DNA from 3 places in the Pantoea anthophila genome. Region 3 is predicted to be linked to each of the others. Evidence: predicted binding sites of a transcription regulator. Region 3 holds the regulator's gene; each other region holds the start of a gene.
The links. The regulator sigma-54, encoded in region 3, starts transcription at its own class of promoters, with help from an activator protein. The targets are predictions, from matches to a motif close to GTTGGCACANNTTTCGCTNT.

Region 1 (4,797 bases), 480 kb from region 3:
ATGGAGCTATCGTCATCGACGATCCAGACTATCCCTCGTTGCATAGAAACCTCACTGGCGAATAGGCAGGTAGACCGAGAATTCGGTGTGACCCGGCCAACTGTTAAATTCTATTTTTCCTGAATGCTGATCAATCAGGCTACGGGCGATGGAGAGACCTAAACCGGTTCCGCCTTCACGTCCACTGACCATCGGATAGAAGAGCGTATCCTGCAGCTGGGCCGGAATACCGGGGCCATCATCTTCAATATCTATTCGTGCTACCAGGCGATAACGGGTGCCATGCAGCGTCAGCTGAAAAGCCGTACGGGTGCGAATAACAATCGTCCCGCCGTCGTCGCCCAGCGCCTGAAGCGCATTGCGTACGACGTTAAGCAGCACCTGTTCAATCTGGTCAGGGTCGTGCGGCAGTTCCGGCAGGCTGGGATCGTAATCCCGCACCAGGGAGACATTCTCCGGCAGCTCCATCGACACCAGATTGACCACCCGCTCAGCCACCTGGTGAATGCTCTGGGTAATGTGCATCCCCGGCTGCTGTGGCCCTAATAGACGATCCACCAGATTCCGCAACCGGTCGGCCTGTTCAATAATGACCCTGGTATATTCATTCAGCGAGGGATCGGGCAGGGCGCGTGATAAAAGCTGTGCCGCGCCGCGCAATCCTCCCAGCGGATTTTTTATCTCATGGGCCAGGCCGCGAACCAGATCGCGTGCTGCCACCTGCTGGGCGTGCTGTAACTGCTCCTGACTGAGGCGACGCTGGTTATCCATCGGCGCCATTTCCATCAGAATCAAGCCATCGGGTAAACGCTGTGCGGTCAGCGACATAATATGTGCGCGACCATCGACTACCAGCGTGACCTCACTGTCAGTGAATCCCTGGCCAGCCTCAAGACTCTCGCGCATCACCTCAATATTCAGCGAAAAGTAGCCGGTTAAATCCGGTAACGGCGTGCCGAACAACTTGCGTGAGCTCTGCGCCAGTAATTGCTGCGCCGCCGGGTTGGCGTAATGAATAACCAGGTCGTTATCCACCAACAAAATACTGTTGATTAAAGCGTTGAGAATCTGCCCGGCGTCGGGCAGAGAGCCAGTTGCCATACAACGTTCCTCTGCACTAAATAGGTGCGTTCTGGTGTTTAAGCCGAAAAGCGGGAGAATGAACGGTGAATTCGCGGAGAAAAAAGCCCATCCGAAGATGGGCTAAAAGTTTCCACGGCAACAAAAACGTCTGATCAGTTAAACGCTGTAGTACAGCTCGAACTCAACCGGGTGTGGCGTCATGCGAACGCGGTCCATCTCAGTTTTACGCAGTTCGATGTAAGCATCGATAGATTCATCAGTGAAGACACCACCGCGGGTCAGGAACTCGCGATCTTCGTTCAGTGCATTCAGCGCTTCTTCCAGCGAGCCTGCAACTTTTGGAATCTCAGCTTCTTCTTCAGGTGGCAGGTCGTACAGGTTTTTATCCATCGCATCGCCAGGGTGGATTTTGTTGATGATGCCATCAAGGCCAGCCATCAGCAGTGCGGTGAACGCCAGGTATGGGTTAGCCGCTGGATCCGGGAAGCGCGCTTCAATACGACGCGCTTTCGGGCTGGCCACTACCGGGATACGGATAGACGCAGAACGGTTACGGGCAGAGTAAGCCAGCATAACCGGTGCTTCGTAACCCGGAACCAGACGCTTGTAGGAGTTGGTGGTCGGGTTCGCCAGGGCGTTGATCGCTTTAGCGTGCTTGATGATACCGCCGATGTAGAACAGCGCCATTTCAGACAGGCCGCCGTACTTATCGCCCGCGAACAGGTTCTGGCCACCTTTAGAGAGTGACATGTGGCAGTGCATGCCTGAACCGTTGTCGCCAAACATTGGCTTCGGCATAAAGGTCGCGGTCTTACCGTAAGCATGCGCGACGTTGTGAACGACATATTTGTAGATCTGAATTTCGTCAGCTTTTTTGGTCATGGTATTGAAGCGGGTCGCCACTTCGTTCTGACCTGCGGTCGCCACTTCGTGGTGATGCGCTTCAACCACCAGACCCATCTGCTCCATGGTCAGACACATGGCAGAACGGATGTCCTGTGATGAGTCAACCGGTGGAACCGGGAAGTAGCCGCCTTTCAGACCTGGACGGTGACCTTTGTTACCGCCTTCGTACTCTTTACCGGTGTTCCATGCCGCTTCGATATCGTCGATAGCAACGTGTGAGCCGGAAGTCGATGAACCGAAACGGATGTCATCGAACAGGAAGAATTCAGGTTCTGGTCCAAACAGGACGGTATCGGCGATACCGGAAGAGCGCAGGAAATCTTCAGCGCGTTTGGCGATAGAACGTGGATCGCGGTCGTAGCCCTGCATGGTGCCTGGCTCGAGAATGTCACAACGGATGATCAGCGTAGAATCTTCGAAGAAAGGATCCATGACCGCCGTGGTAGCGTCAGGCATCAGCACCATGTCTGATTCGTTGATGCCTTTCCAGCCGCCGATAGACGAACCATCGAACATTTTGCCTTCTTCGAAGAAGTCAGCGTTAACCTGGTGAGCAGGGATCGTAACGTGCTGTTCTTTACCTTTGGTATCGGTAAAACGCAGGTCAACAAACTTAACTTCATGCTCGTTCATCATCGAGAGAACGTGTTCAGCGGACATACTCAACTCTCCTGGAAATGGTCTTTCATTATCTACATGGCGAGGAAACGTCGTTTCCGGAGGGCGTGGCGGGAAAGGGAATTCCTGACCACTCTTTTCCGGCACGCTCTTCAACCGACATCTGACTGGCGTTTACGCTTGTTACAGATAAAGCGAATTCTGTGCCAACTTTTTTGATGTTGCTTAAATCGCCTTATGATGCACCTTTTTGTCGTAATGCGGCTGCACCACGATGGTTTTAGTGCACCATAACAGTGCTGAAAGTGAATTTACAGGCACCAATTTGGTGCATAGGACCAACTTAGTGCATTTTCTGCACCGGGAACAGTGCGAATTTGCGTCAATGCAATAATCTTTCAGTGAAAAGTGTGATCGTGTTCAGTCTTCCGCTTAATCCGTGTACAATAGCGCGCTATTTCTAATGCCTGAGGCAAAGCTGTGATCGAAAATTTGCGTAACATCGCCATCATCGCGCACGTTGACCATGGAAAGACCACCCTGGTTGACAAACTGCTGCAACAATCCGGTACTTTTGATGCCCGTACCGAAGCAACCGAGCGCGTGATGGACTCCAATGATTTGGAGAAAGAGCGTGGGATTACCATCCTCGCAAAAAACACCGCCATTAAGTGGAATGACTACCGTATCAACATCGTTGATACCCCAGGACACGCCGACTTCGGTGGTGAAGTTGAGCGCGTCATGTCCATGGTGGACTCGGTGCTGCTGGTTGTAGATGCGATGGATGGCCCTATGCCGCAAACCCGCTTCGTGACCAAAAAAGCGTTCGCGCATGGTCTGAAGCCGATTGTGGTTATCAACAAGGTAGACCGCCCGGGCGCACGTCCGGATTGGGTTGTGGATCAGGTGTTTGACCTGTTCGTTAACCTGGATGCGACTGATGAGCAGCTCGACTTCCCTATCATTTTCGCCTCTGCGCTGAATGGTATTGCAGGTCTTGACCACACCGACATGGCTGACGATATGACCCCGCTGTACCAGGCCATCGTTGACCACGTTTCACCTCCGCAGGTTGAAGTTGAAGCGCCACTGCAGATGCAAATCTCGCAGCTGGACTACAACAACTACCTGGGCGTGATCGGCATCGGCCGCATCAAGCGCGGTAAAGTGAAGCCTAACCAGCAGGTCACTATCATCGATAGCGAAGGCAAAACCCGTAACGGTAAAGTCGGCAAAGTCCTGACTCACCTGGGTCTTGAGCGTATCGACAGCGATCTGGCTGAAGCGGGCGATATCATTGCTATCACCGGTCTGGGTGAGCTGAACATCTCTGACACCATCTGTGACACGCAGAATGTGGAAGCGCTGCCAGCCCTGAGCGTCGATGAACCTACCGTAACCATGTTCTTCAACGTCAACACCTCACCGTTCTGCGGTAAAGAAGGTAAGTACGTGACGTCGCGCCAGATCCTGGAGCGTCTGAACAAAGAGCTGGTTCACAACGTGGCACTGCGCGTTGAAGAAACCGAAGACTCGGACGCATTCCGCGTTTCAGGTCGTGGTGAGCTGCATCTATCTGTTCTGATCGAAAACATGCGTCGTGAAGGTTTCGAACTGGCGGTATCCCGTCCGAAAGTTATCTTCCGTGAATTCGAAGGCCGTAAACAGGAGCCATTCGAGAACGTCACGCTGGATATCGAAGAAACGCATCAGGGTTCCGTTATGCAAGCCATGGGCGAGCGTAAAGGCGACCTGAAAAACATGGATCCGGATGGTAAAGGCCGCGTACGTCTTGACTACGTGATCCCAAGCCGTGGTCTGATCGGCTTCCGTAACGAATTCATGACCATGACTTCCGGTACCGGTCTGCTTTACTCCACCTTCAGCCACTACGACGACATTCGTCAGGGCGAAGTGGGTCAGCGTCAGAACGGCGTCCTGATCTCTAACGGTCAGGGTAAAGCGGTTGCGTTCGCCCTGTTCGGTCTGCAGGATCGCGGTAAGCTGTTCCTGGGTCACGGTGCAGAAGTCTATGAAGGCCAGATCATCGGTATTCACAGCCGTTCTAACGACCTGACCGTGAACTGTCTGACCGGTAAGAAGCTGACCAACATGCGTGCTTCCGGTACAGATGAAGCCACCACCCTGGTTCCACCGCAGAAAATGACGCTGGAGCAGGCTATCGAG
Region 2 (4,797 bases), 570 kb from region 3:
CGTGGTAAGTACTTCAGCGTCAGGTGCCAGGGGATTCGTACGGGGTGAGTTTTACAATCAGCAGGGGGTGCTGGTCGCCTCTACGGTGCAGGAAGGGGTGATGCGCCAGCGAAGCGAATAAAAAAAGGGGCGATAGCTCGCCCTTTTTCACTGCTTATACTCTCACGCATTACTGGTTGTAAGCGTTCTCGCCGTGGCTGTTAACATCCAGACCTTCGCGTTCGTGCTCTTCCGGTACGCGCAGACCGACAATCAGATCGGCCAGTTTAAAGCCGATGAAGGCCACCACGCCAGACCAGACGATTGTGACGCCGACGCTGAAGAGCTGAACCCAGACCTGATGGCCCATGGTCACACCCTGCGCATAACCGACGCCGCCCAGTGAAGAGGAGGCAAACACGCCCGTCAGGATACAGCCAACAATGCCGCAGACGCCGTGCACGCCGAACACATCGCAGGGGTCGTCCACACGCAGCCATTTCTTCAGAGAGGTCACACCCCACAGACCCGCCAGTCCGCCAACCAGACCGATAATCAGTGCACCGCCGACGCCAACATAACCACAGGCTGGGGTAATCGCGACCAGTCCGGCGATAAAGCCTGAACAGGCGCCCAGCAGAGAAGGCTTACCGCGCACCGCCCATTCGCCAAAGGTCCATGAGAGTACGGCACCCGCCGTTGCCACAACGGTGTTCAGGAACGCCAGTGCAGCAATTTCGTTTGCTGCTGAGGCAGAACCGGCGTTGAAGCCGAACCAGCCTACATAGAGGATCGCGGTGCCGGTGAAGACCATCGGCAGATTATGAGGTTTGAAAGCTTCTTTACCAAAGCCGGCACGTTTGCCAACCAGATACGCGCCCACCAGACCCGCTACCGCGGCGTTGATATGCACGACGGTACCGCCGGCGAAGTCCAGCGCGCCATCCTGCGCCAGGAAACCGCCTGCCCATACCATATGCGCGATAGGCAGGTAAGCCAGCGTCAGCCAGACACCGACGAAGATCAGTACGGCTGAGAAACGGATGCGTTCTGCAATGGCACCCACAATCAGGCCCACGGTGATGCAGGCAAATGAGGCCTGGAATGCAACGTGGATATACTGATAGAAGCTGCCCATTACCGCGGTCAGCTGGATATTCTTCAGCATGGCCCAGCCAAATCCGCCAAAGAAGGCGTTACCTTCGCTGAACGCCAGTGAATAGCCGTAGACCATCCACAGGACGCACACCAGCGAGAAAGTGACGGCCACCTGCGTCAGCATCGACAGCACGTTCTTACCGCGAATCAGACCGCCGTAAAACAGCGCAATCCCTGGAATTGACATAAACAGCACCAGCGCGGTGCAAATCATCATAAATGCGTTGTCAGCCTTGTCCGCAACGGCAGGCGCAGCCATCGCGAGCGATGGTAACAGTGCCAGGCTGGTCAGGCCCAGCTTAGTCAGAACTTTATTCATTTTTATTCCATCCCATCACAATACTGAGTCGTAATTACAGAGCGGCTTCGTCGGTCTCGCCGGTACGAATACGAATGACGCGCTGCAGTTCAGCCACGAAAATTTTACCGTCGCCAATTTTTCCGGTGTAAGCCGCTTTACTGATAACATCCACAACTTCGTCCAGCTGATCGTCGGCAATAGCGATATCAATTTTGACTTTCGGCAGGAAGTTCACGCTGTACTCTGCGCCCCGATAGAGCTCGGCGTGCCCCTTCTGGCGGCCAAACCCTTTCACTTCGGAGACGGTCAGTCCCTGAATGCCGATAGAGGACAAAGCTTCACGCACATCCTCCAGCTTGAATGGCTTAATTACGACGGTAACCAGCTTCATTGGATCCCCTCCAGCGAGTAAATAGGTAACGTTTACGGACACACAGGGAGATAAGCAAAGGCTGTGCCAGTTAGTAAAAGCGGTGATAATCAGTGGGTCAGGCGGGATGGAGCAAGGTGAGGCTCTGCAGTGGCTCTGAAAAGGGGGAAAAGGAGAAAGCCGGTCAGCGCATCGGGATGCACTCCTTTGGTGCTTCAGGCGTCAAAGGAGTGCATTTATACAGATTAGTCCGATAAAGCTGCGCAAAAAAGGTGCAGGTCAGGCTTCCGCGGTGGCAGGCACGCCCGACGCGAGATCATCCCCGGCCTGCTGAAGCTGATACATCTGCCAGTAGCGGCCCTGCATCGCCAGCAGTTGCTGGTGCGTGCCCTGCTCGACCACCCGGCCGCGATGGAGGACCAGGATTTTGTCGGCGTCGATAATGGTGGAGAGACGGTGAGCAATTACCACCAGCGTGCTGTGCTGACGCAGCCTGGCCAGCGTCTGCTGAATCGCCTGTTCCGTGCCGGAGTCAATATTAGCCGTGGCTTCATCCAGAATCAGTATCTGCGGCAGATCGACCAGCACCCGCGCCAGCGCCAGCAGCTGCTTCTGCCCGACAGACAGGTTATTCCCCTGCTCACCCAGCCGGGTGTGAATCCCCTCCGGCAGAGCCTGCGCCAGGGGCGCCAGCCGGACCTGTTCCAGCACCGTCCAGACCGCCTCTTCGCTGATATCACGGCCCAGCCGGACATTGGCCAGCAGCGTATCCGCCAGCACCACCGGGTCCTGCTGCACCATGGCGATCCCGTGTCGCAGCACGCTATGGCTCAGATGCCCAATCGGCCGGTCATCAATGCGGATTTCACCGCGCGTCACCGGGTAGTAGCCCATTAGCAGGTTTGCCAGCGTGCTTTTGCCGCTGCCGGTATGTCCGACCAGCGCCACAAATTCGCGTGGCGCCACCTCAAGATTAATGTCACTGAGTACATCGCGGTTTTCACGGTAGGCGAAGCTCAGATTGTTCAGCGAAATGCGGCCGGAAGCCAGCGGCTGCTGACTGTCGCCATACTGCTGCTGCGCGGCATCCATGAGTTCGAAGATGCGCTCACCGGAGACCACCGCCTGCTGCAACATCGACTGCTGTGTGGTCAGCTCAATCAGCGGCTCATTCAGGCGTCCCAGATAGGTGATGAAGGCATAAAGCACACCGACTTCAAAAACGCCGGGCACGGAGAAGCTGAACAGGACCAGCAGGCCGCACAGCACCATTGCGGAAAAGAGGCTCAGCAACGGGCGCAGCAGAAAGCCGTCGAGACGCAGTGTTTCCATCCGCGCCAGGTAGTGAGAGCGACTGGCCTCGCCCATCCGCTCGCCGAAGCGGGCCTGCTGACGAAACTGCTGGATCACGCTCATGCCGCTGATTACTTCGTTAAAGCCGTTGTTAATGTCGGCCAGATAACCGCGAACCCGGCGGGCAATCGGCGTGCTGAAGCGCTGATAGATCACCATCACCATCAGCACCAGCGGGAAGATCATCATCGCCACCAGCGCCATGCGCCAGTCAAGGCTGAACATCGCCACCATCATGGCCCCGACCAGCGCGGCACTGCGCAGCACGGTTGAGACCACCGTGACGTAGAGATCGCGGATCACTTCGGTGTCGTTGGTCACGCGTGAAATAATCTGACCGACCGGCTGGGTATCGAAGGCGCTCAGCGGCTGACAGAGCGCGGCATTCATCACATCGCTGCGTAACCGCTGCACCACGCCGATCGCCGCCCGGTTGAATAACAGCGCCTGCCAGTAGTGGAGCGCGGCGGCCAGTAGCTGAAGCAGAATGAAACTGACCAGCAGGCCGGCGACCAGCCCCCAGGGCATCTGATGTTTCGCCACCAGATTGTCGATAAAGTAGCTGACCAGCACCGGTCCGGTCACCTCAGCAGCGGCCGCGATCCAGAGCAGGCCGACGGCCAGCGACAGGGATTTACGCCAGGGCTTACCGTAGCTCAGCAGGCGCTTCAGGGTAGGCCACAAGCGGGCAGACTTAGCCATGCGGCACTCCTTTCTCATTTTCATCATCATCCAGTGCGGCTTCCAGCTGCTGATAACGGAACATATCCCGATACCAGCCGGGCGTTCCGCTCAGCGTATCGTGGTCGCCGCGCTGGGCGACGCTGCCCTGCTGCATCACCAGAATTTCACTGGCTTCCGTCAGCGCCGATAAGCGGTGCGCGCTGATAATCAGCGTGCGTCCCTCTCCCCAGATGCGCAGGTTATGCAGAATTTCATGTTCGGTTCGGCCATCCACCGCAGAAAGCGCGTCATCCAGAATCAGGATTTCGGCATTCAGCAGCAGAGCCCGGGCAATGGAAAGGCGCTGCTTCTGTCCCCCGGAGAGCATCACACCCCGCTCCCCGACTTCCGTTTCATAACCCTGTGGCAGACGCAGGATATCGTCATGCACGCAGGCGAGCCTGGCGGCCTGTTCGATCTCCTGCCGGGTCGCGCCCGGTTTCCCCAGCGCAATGTTACTGGCCACGCTGTCAGAGAAGAGGAACGGCGTCTGGCTGACCACCGCCAGGCGGCTGCGCCAGCTGTCGAGCCGCAGCTGCGGCAGCGGGATCTGGTGGTAGCGGATATCCCCCTGCTGAATGTCAAAGTGGCGCTGAATCAGGCTGAGCAGCGTGCTTTTGCCGCTGCCGGTCGGGCCGCACAGTCCCAGCATCTGACCGGGTTTCAGCTGAAAGCAGACATCGCTTAACACCGGCGCCGTGCTGGCCGGATAGTGAAAGGCTCGAATCGCCACCTGAAGCGTTCCGGGGTCAGGCGGCAGCGTTTTGTCACCATCTTCCACCGCCGGTGCTTCCGCCAGCAGCGCGCCGATGCGGCTCCACGCGGCGCTGCCGCGTTCGACAATATTAAACATCCAGGCCAGCGCCAGCATGGGCCAGATCATCAGGCCGAGATACATCACGAAGCTGGTGAG
Region 3 (4,797 bases):
TGGGGATTGAGACGGTCTGGACGAAGCGGCGTATTCTGACCGTCTATCTCAATATCGCGGAGTTCGGGCCGGGCATCTTTGGTGTGGAGGCCGCATCACAGCACTATTTCCACAAACCTGCCAGCCGGCTTACTGCGGCCGATGCTGCTTTGCTGGCGGCGGTACTGCCGAATCCGATTCGTTACCGTGCCGCCGCGCCTTCAGGCTATGTCAGGTCGCGGCAGCAGTGGATACTGCGCCAGATGCGTCAGCTGGGCGGAGAGGGCTTTTTACAGCGTAATCAGCTTAACTGACCTTACTCTTCATCAAAGCCCGCTTCAAACAACTCAATGACCGCAGCCAGCGCCGGGACCTCTTCCGGCCCGCTGGCTTCAATCTCAATGTGTCCCCCTTTTGCCGAGTCGAGCATCAGCAGGGCGATCACGCTGCTGGCCTCGGCTTCGGTGCCTGCCTCGTTGCGCAGTAACACTTCGGCATCGAAGCTCTGCACCAGCTCAAACAGCTTCATCGCCGGACGGGCATGCATGCCCAGCTTATTTTTGATTTCTACAGTTTGTCTGACGGTCATGATTTGCGCTTTTCCAGCGTGCGATGGCGTGACTGTACATTCTTACCACGCGAGCGGAAATAGTCCGCCAGCTGCTCGGCGATATAGACTGAGCGGTGTTTACCGCCGGTACAGCCAATCGCCACGGTAAGATAGCTACGGTTGTTGGTCTCCAGCATCGGCAGCCAGAGTTCAAGATAGCTGCGTGTCTGGTAGATAAAATTATGCACTTCCGTGTGGCGGTCGAGGAAGGCCGCGACCGGGCGATCGAGGCCGGTCATCGGGCGCAGTTTCGGATCCCAGTGGGGATTGGGCAGAAAGCGCACGTCAAACACGTAGTCCGCGTCGATAGGGATGCCATGTTTGAAACCAAAGGATTCAAATACCATGGTCAGCTCGCGTTCACGCTTGCCCAGCAGGCGGGTGCGCAGCATCTCGGCCAGTTCATGCACCGACATCTCTGACGTATCAATGATCAGATCGGCGCGCGAACGCAGCGGCTCCAGCAGATCGCTCTCTTCATCAATGGCACTCTCCAGCGACAGATTTTTGCTGGAGAGGGGGTGCAGACGACGCGTATCGCTGTAGCGGCGAATCAGCGTGTTGCGGTCGGCGTCGAGAAACAGCAGCTGAGGTGAAAAGGAGTCGGGCAGATTATTCAGTGCGGTTTCAAAAATTTCGGGGGATTCAGGCATATTGCGCACGTCGATGCTGACCGCCGCCGAAATATTCCGCTCTGCCAGTGAGTTCGCTAACTCCGGCAGCAGCACCACCGGCAGGTTATCAACACAGTAGAACCCCATATCCTCCAGCGCACGGAGTGCCACTGACTTCCCCGAGCCTGAACGACCGCTAACGATCATCAGCACCATGACCTTCTCTCCCGTTTTAAAACCGGCACCCGGCCGGTAAAGACGCGTTACAGCTCTGTCTGGTTTTCCGTAATAATGGCATAAAGCTCTTCATCACTCTGCGCAGCGCGCAGCCGGCGGCAGACCGTTTTATCGGCCAGACGCTTTGCCACCAGTGAAAGGGTGTGCAGGTGTGTTTTGCACTGGTCAGCCGGAACCAGTAAGGCAAACAGCAGATCGACCGGCTGGTTATCGACGGCATCAAACGCAATCGGCTGTTCGAGGCTGATAAAGACCCCGACCGCGCGCAGCGTATCCTCCTCCAGCTTGCCGTGCGGGATCGCTATCCCGTTGCCGATACCGGTACTGCCCATACGCTCACGCGTCAGGATCGCTTCGAAAAGCGTCTGGTGCGGCAGGTTGAGCTGCTTAGCGGCCAGTTCGCTGATGATTTCCAGCGCACGTTTTTTGCTCTGGCAGTGTACGCCACTGCGTGTGCAGTCAGGCGAAAGCACCGTGCTCAATTCCAGTGTAAGATCGTTGTTCATTATCGTTTCACTTGCGGGTTCACCAGGCCATTCACCGCCGGCGTCTTCTGACGTGACGGAAAATGACGCCTGCCAGATGACAAAACGGGGCGGATTATCCGCCCCATCCTGTCGGCTCAGTGCGCCAGGCGCGCGTAGCCAGCATGAAGGTTAGTGTTTTTTCAGTTTATCTTTATGTTTAGTCAGCTGACGGGCGAGCTTGTCGATCAGCCCGTCAATCGCCGCGTACATATCTTCCGCTTCCGACGTGGCGTGCAGCTCGCCACCGTTAACGTGGAGTGTTGCGTCAGCCACCTGCATGACTTTCTCAACTTTCAGGACAATATAGACCTGATTGATGTGCTCAAAATAGTGTTCCAGTTTGGCAAATTTAGCACTGACGAATTCACGCAGTGGTGGCGTAATTTCAACGTGTTGCCCGGTCAGGTTCAGCTGCATAGGTCTTCCTTCTCATTTCTGTCAAACCAGCTGTTTACGCTGGTTCGATGGCGGGATGGATAAAGACTCACGATATTTTGCGACGGTACGCCGTGCCACCATGATCCCCTGATCGGACAACATGGAGGTCAGTTTACTGTCGCTCAAGGGTTTGGCTGGATTTTCCGCCGAAATTAATTTTTTCACCAGCGCACGAATCGCGGTAGAGGAGGCTTCGCCGCCCCCTTCCGTGTTGACGTGGCTGGAGAAAAAGTACTTCAGTTCAAAAATACCGCGCGGACTGTGCAGATACTTCTGCGTGGTCACGCGGGAGATAGTTGATTCGTGCATCTCAACGGCCTGAGCGATATCAGCCAGGACCATCGGGCGCATAAACTCTTCCCCCTGCTCGAAAAACGCCTGCTGCTGCTCAACGATACAGCGCGTCACTTTCAGCAGTGTATCATTGCGGCTTTCCAGACTCTTAATCAGCCAGCGTGCTTCCTGCAGGTTGCTGCGAATAAACTGCGTGTCGCTGTCGTTACGCGTGGTGCCGCCCATCGCCGCATAGTGCTGATTGATCTTCAGGCGGGGCAGGCTGTCGGCGTTGAGTTCAACCGTCCAGCGGCTGCCAACCTTGCGCACCAGCACATCGGGAATCACATATTCCGGTTCGCCGGTGTTGATCGACTGGCCGGGACGCGGGTCCAGCGACTGAATCAGCAGCATCGCCTCTTTCAGCACCTCTTCTTTGAGGCGCGTTACCCGCATCAGGCTACGGAAGTCGTGGTTGGCCAGCAGGTCGAGATGCTCACTGACAATCAGACGTGCTTCGGCCAGCATGGGCGTGTCGGGCGCATATTGTGACAGCTGAACCAGCAGGCAGTCGCGCAGATCGCGCGCACCCACGCCAATCGGGTCAAAGCGCTGGATGCGTTTCAGCACCGCTTCAACCTCATCCACCTCCAGCTCGTCATTGCCGATACTGTCGAGGATCTCCTCAAGCGAAACGGTGAGATATCCGGTGTCATCGATAGCATCGACGATAGAGGTCGCAATCGCGCGATCGGTATCACTGAACGGCGTCAGGCCGACCTGCCACATCAGATAATCCTGCAGGGACTGCGTCGTTTCACCCTGGTAGACCGGTAGCTCATCATCCTGATAGTCCGTTCCGGTGCCGGAAGGTGTGCCAGCGGTGTAGATCTCATCCCAGGTGGCATCCAGCGGCAGTTCATCGGGCATCTCTTTTTGCTCAAGCGCTTCGCGGGTATCCAGCGCCTCCGCTTCTGCAGCGTCCCGGGAGTCAATCTCGTCGTGCGGGTCCGTCTGCTCAAGCAGGGGATTACTTTCCAGCGCCAGCTGTAGCTCCTGCTGGAGTTCAAGCGTAGAGAGCTGCAGCAGACGAATCGCCTGCTGCAGTTGGGGAGTCATTGCCAGCTGTTGGCTGAACCTGAGTTGTAAGCCTTGCTTCATAGACAGGATGATAGTTCCCAGGTAAATAGCGGTCTTAACGACACCTTATCAGAGTCTGAACTCTTCACCCAAATAAACCCGCTTAACCTGCTCATCCGCAAGAATTTCATTGGGTGTGCCGTGCGCGATCAGGTGGCCCTGGCTGACGATATAGGCCCGCTCACAGACCGCTAACGTTTCACGCACGTTATGGTCGGTAATCAGTACGCCGAGGCCGCTGTCACGCAGATGCTCAATGATCTTCTTAATGTCGATAACGGAGATAGGGTCAACACCGGCAAAAGGCTCATCCAGCAGAATGAACTTAGGATTGGCGGCCAGCGCACGCGCGATCTCAACACGGCGGCGTTCGCCGCCGGAGAGGGCCTGGCCCATGCTGTCGCGCAGGTGCTCAATGTGGAACTCTTCCATCAGCTCGCGGGCGCGATCCTGGCGTTGCTCTTCGGTCAGATCGTCACGGATCTGCAGCACCGCCATCAGGTTATCGTAAACGCTGAGGCGACGGAAAATGGAAGCCTCCTGCGGCAGATAGCCGATGCCACGACGCGCACGCGCATGCAGCGGCAGGATGCTGATGTCTTCATCGTCAATCACGATACGGCCCGCGTCACGCGGCACGATGCCGACCACCATGTAGAACGTGGTGGTTTTACCGGCACCGTTCGGGCCCAGCAGGCCGACAATCTCGCCGGATTTCACCTGCAGACTGACATCTTCTACCACGCGACGGCCTTTATAGGCCTTCGCCAGGTTTTCTGCGATTAATGTGGCCATAGCTATCAGTTACTCTTCTTCTCGCTGTTGGACGACGCTTTATCCTGAAGTTGCGACGGCACCAGTACGGTAGTGACGCGCTTGTTCTGGCCCTGGCTGAAAGCCTGCATCTTCTGCTCTTTCACCAGGTAGGTAATGCGATCGCCTTTGATATTGCTGTCCTGCTGCTCAATAAACGCATTGC

Region 1: a site for sigma-54 is predicted at 2,799-2,818, ahead of glnA (glutamate--ammonia ligase). Genes of this name have one in related genera too.
Region 2: a site for sigma-54 is predicted at 1,881-1,900, ahead of glnK (P-II family nitrogen regulator). Genes of this name have one in related genera too.

The regions. Positions count from the first base shown of each region.
Region 1 covers NZ_CP110473.1:96,701-101,497, forward strand. The annotation lists gene glnG (nitrogen regulation protein NR(I)) at 1-44, opposite strand, end outside; gene glnL (nitrogen regulation protein NR(II)) at 52-1,101, opposite strand; gene glnA (glutamate--ammonia ligase) at 1,240-2,649, opposite strand; gene typA (ribosome-dependent GTPase TypA) at 3,088-4,797, shown strand, end outside.
Region 2 covers NZ_CP110473.1:2,953,476-2,958,272, forward strand. The annotation lists gene tesB (acyl-CoA thioesterase II) at 1-121, shown strand, start outside; gene amtB (ammonium transporter AmtB) at 170-1,456, opposite strand; gene glnK (P-II family nitrogen regulator) at 1,491-1,829, opposite strand; gene OJ965_RS16380 (SmdB family multidrug efflux ABC transporter permease/ATP-binding protein) at 2,088-3,863, opposite strand; gene OJ965_RS16385 (SmdA family multidrug ABC transporter permease/ATP-binding protein) at 3,856-4,797, opposite strand, start outside.
Region 3 covers NZ_CP110473.1:3,521,892-3,526,688, reverse strand. The annotation lists gene mtgA (monofunctional biosynthetic peptidoglycan transglycosylase) at 1-293, shown strand, start outside; gene npr (PTS phosphocarrier protein NPr) at 296-568, opposite strand; gene rapZ (RNase adapter RapZ) at 565-1,419, opposite strand; gene ptsN (PTS IIA-like nitrogen regulatory protein PtsN) at 1,467-1,946, opposite strand; gene hpf (ribosome hibernation promoting factor) at 2,097-2,384, opposite strand; gene rpoN (RNA polymerase factor sigma-54) at 2,406-3,839, opposite strand; gene lptB (LPS export ABC transporter ATP-binding protein) at 3,888-4,613, opposite strand; gene lptA (lipopolysaccharide ABC transporter substrate-binding protein LptA) at 4,619-4,797, opposite strand, start outside.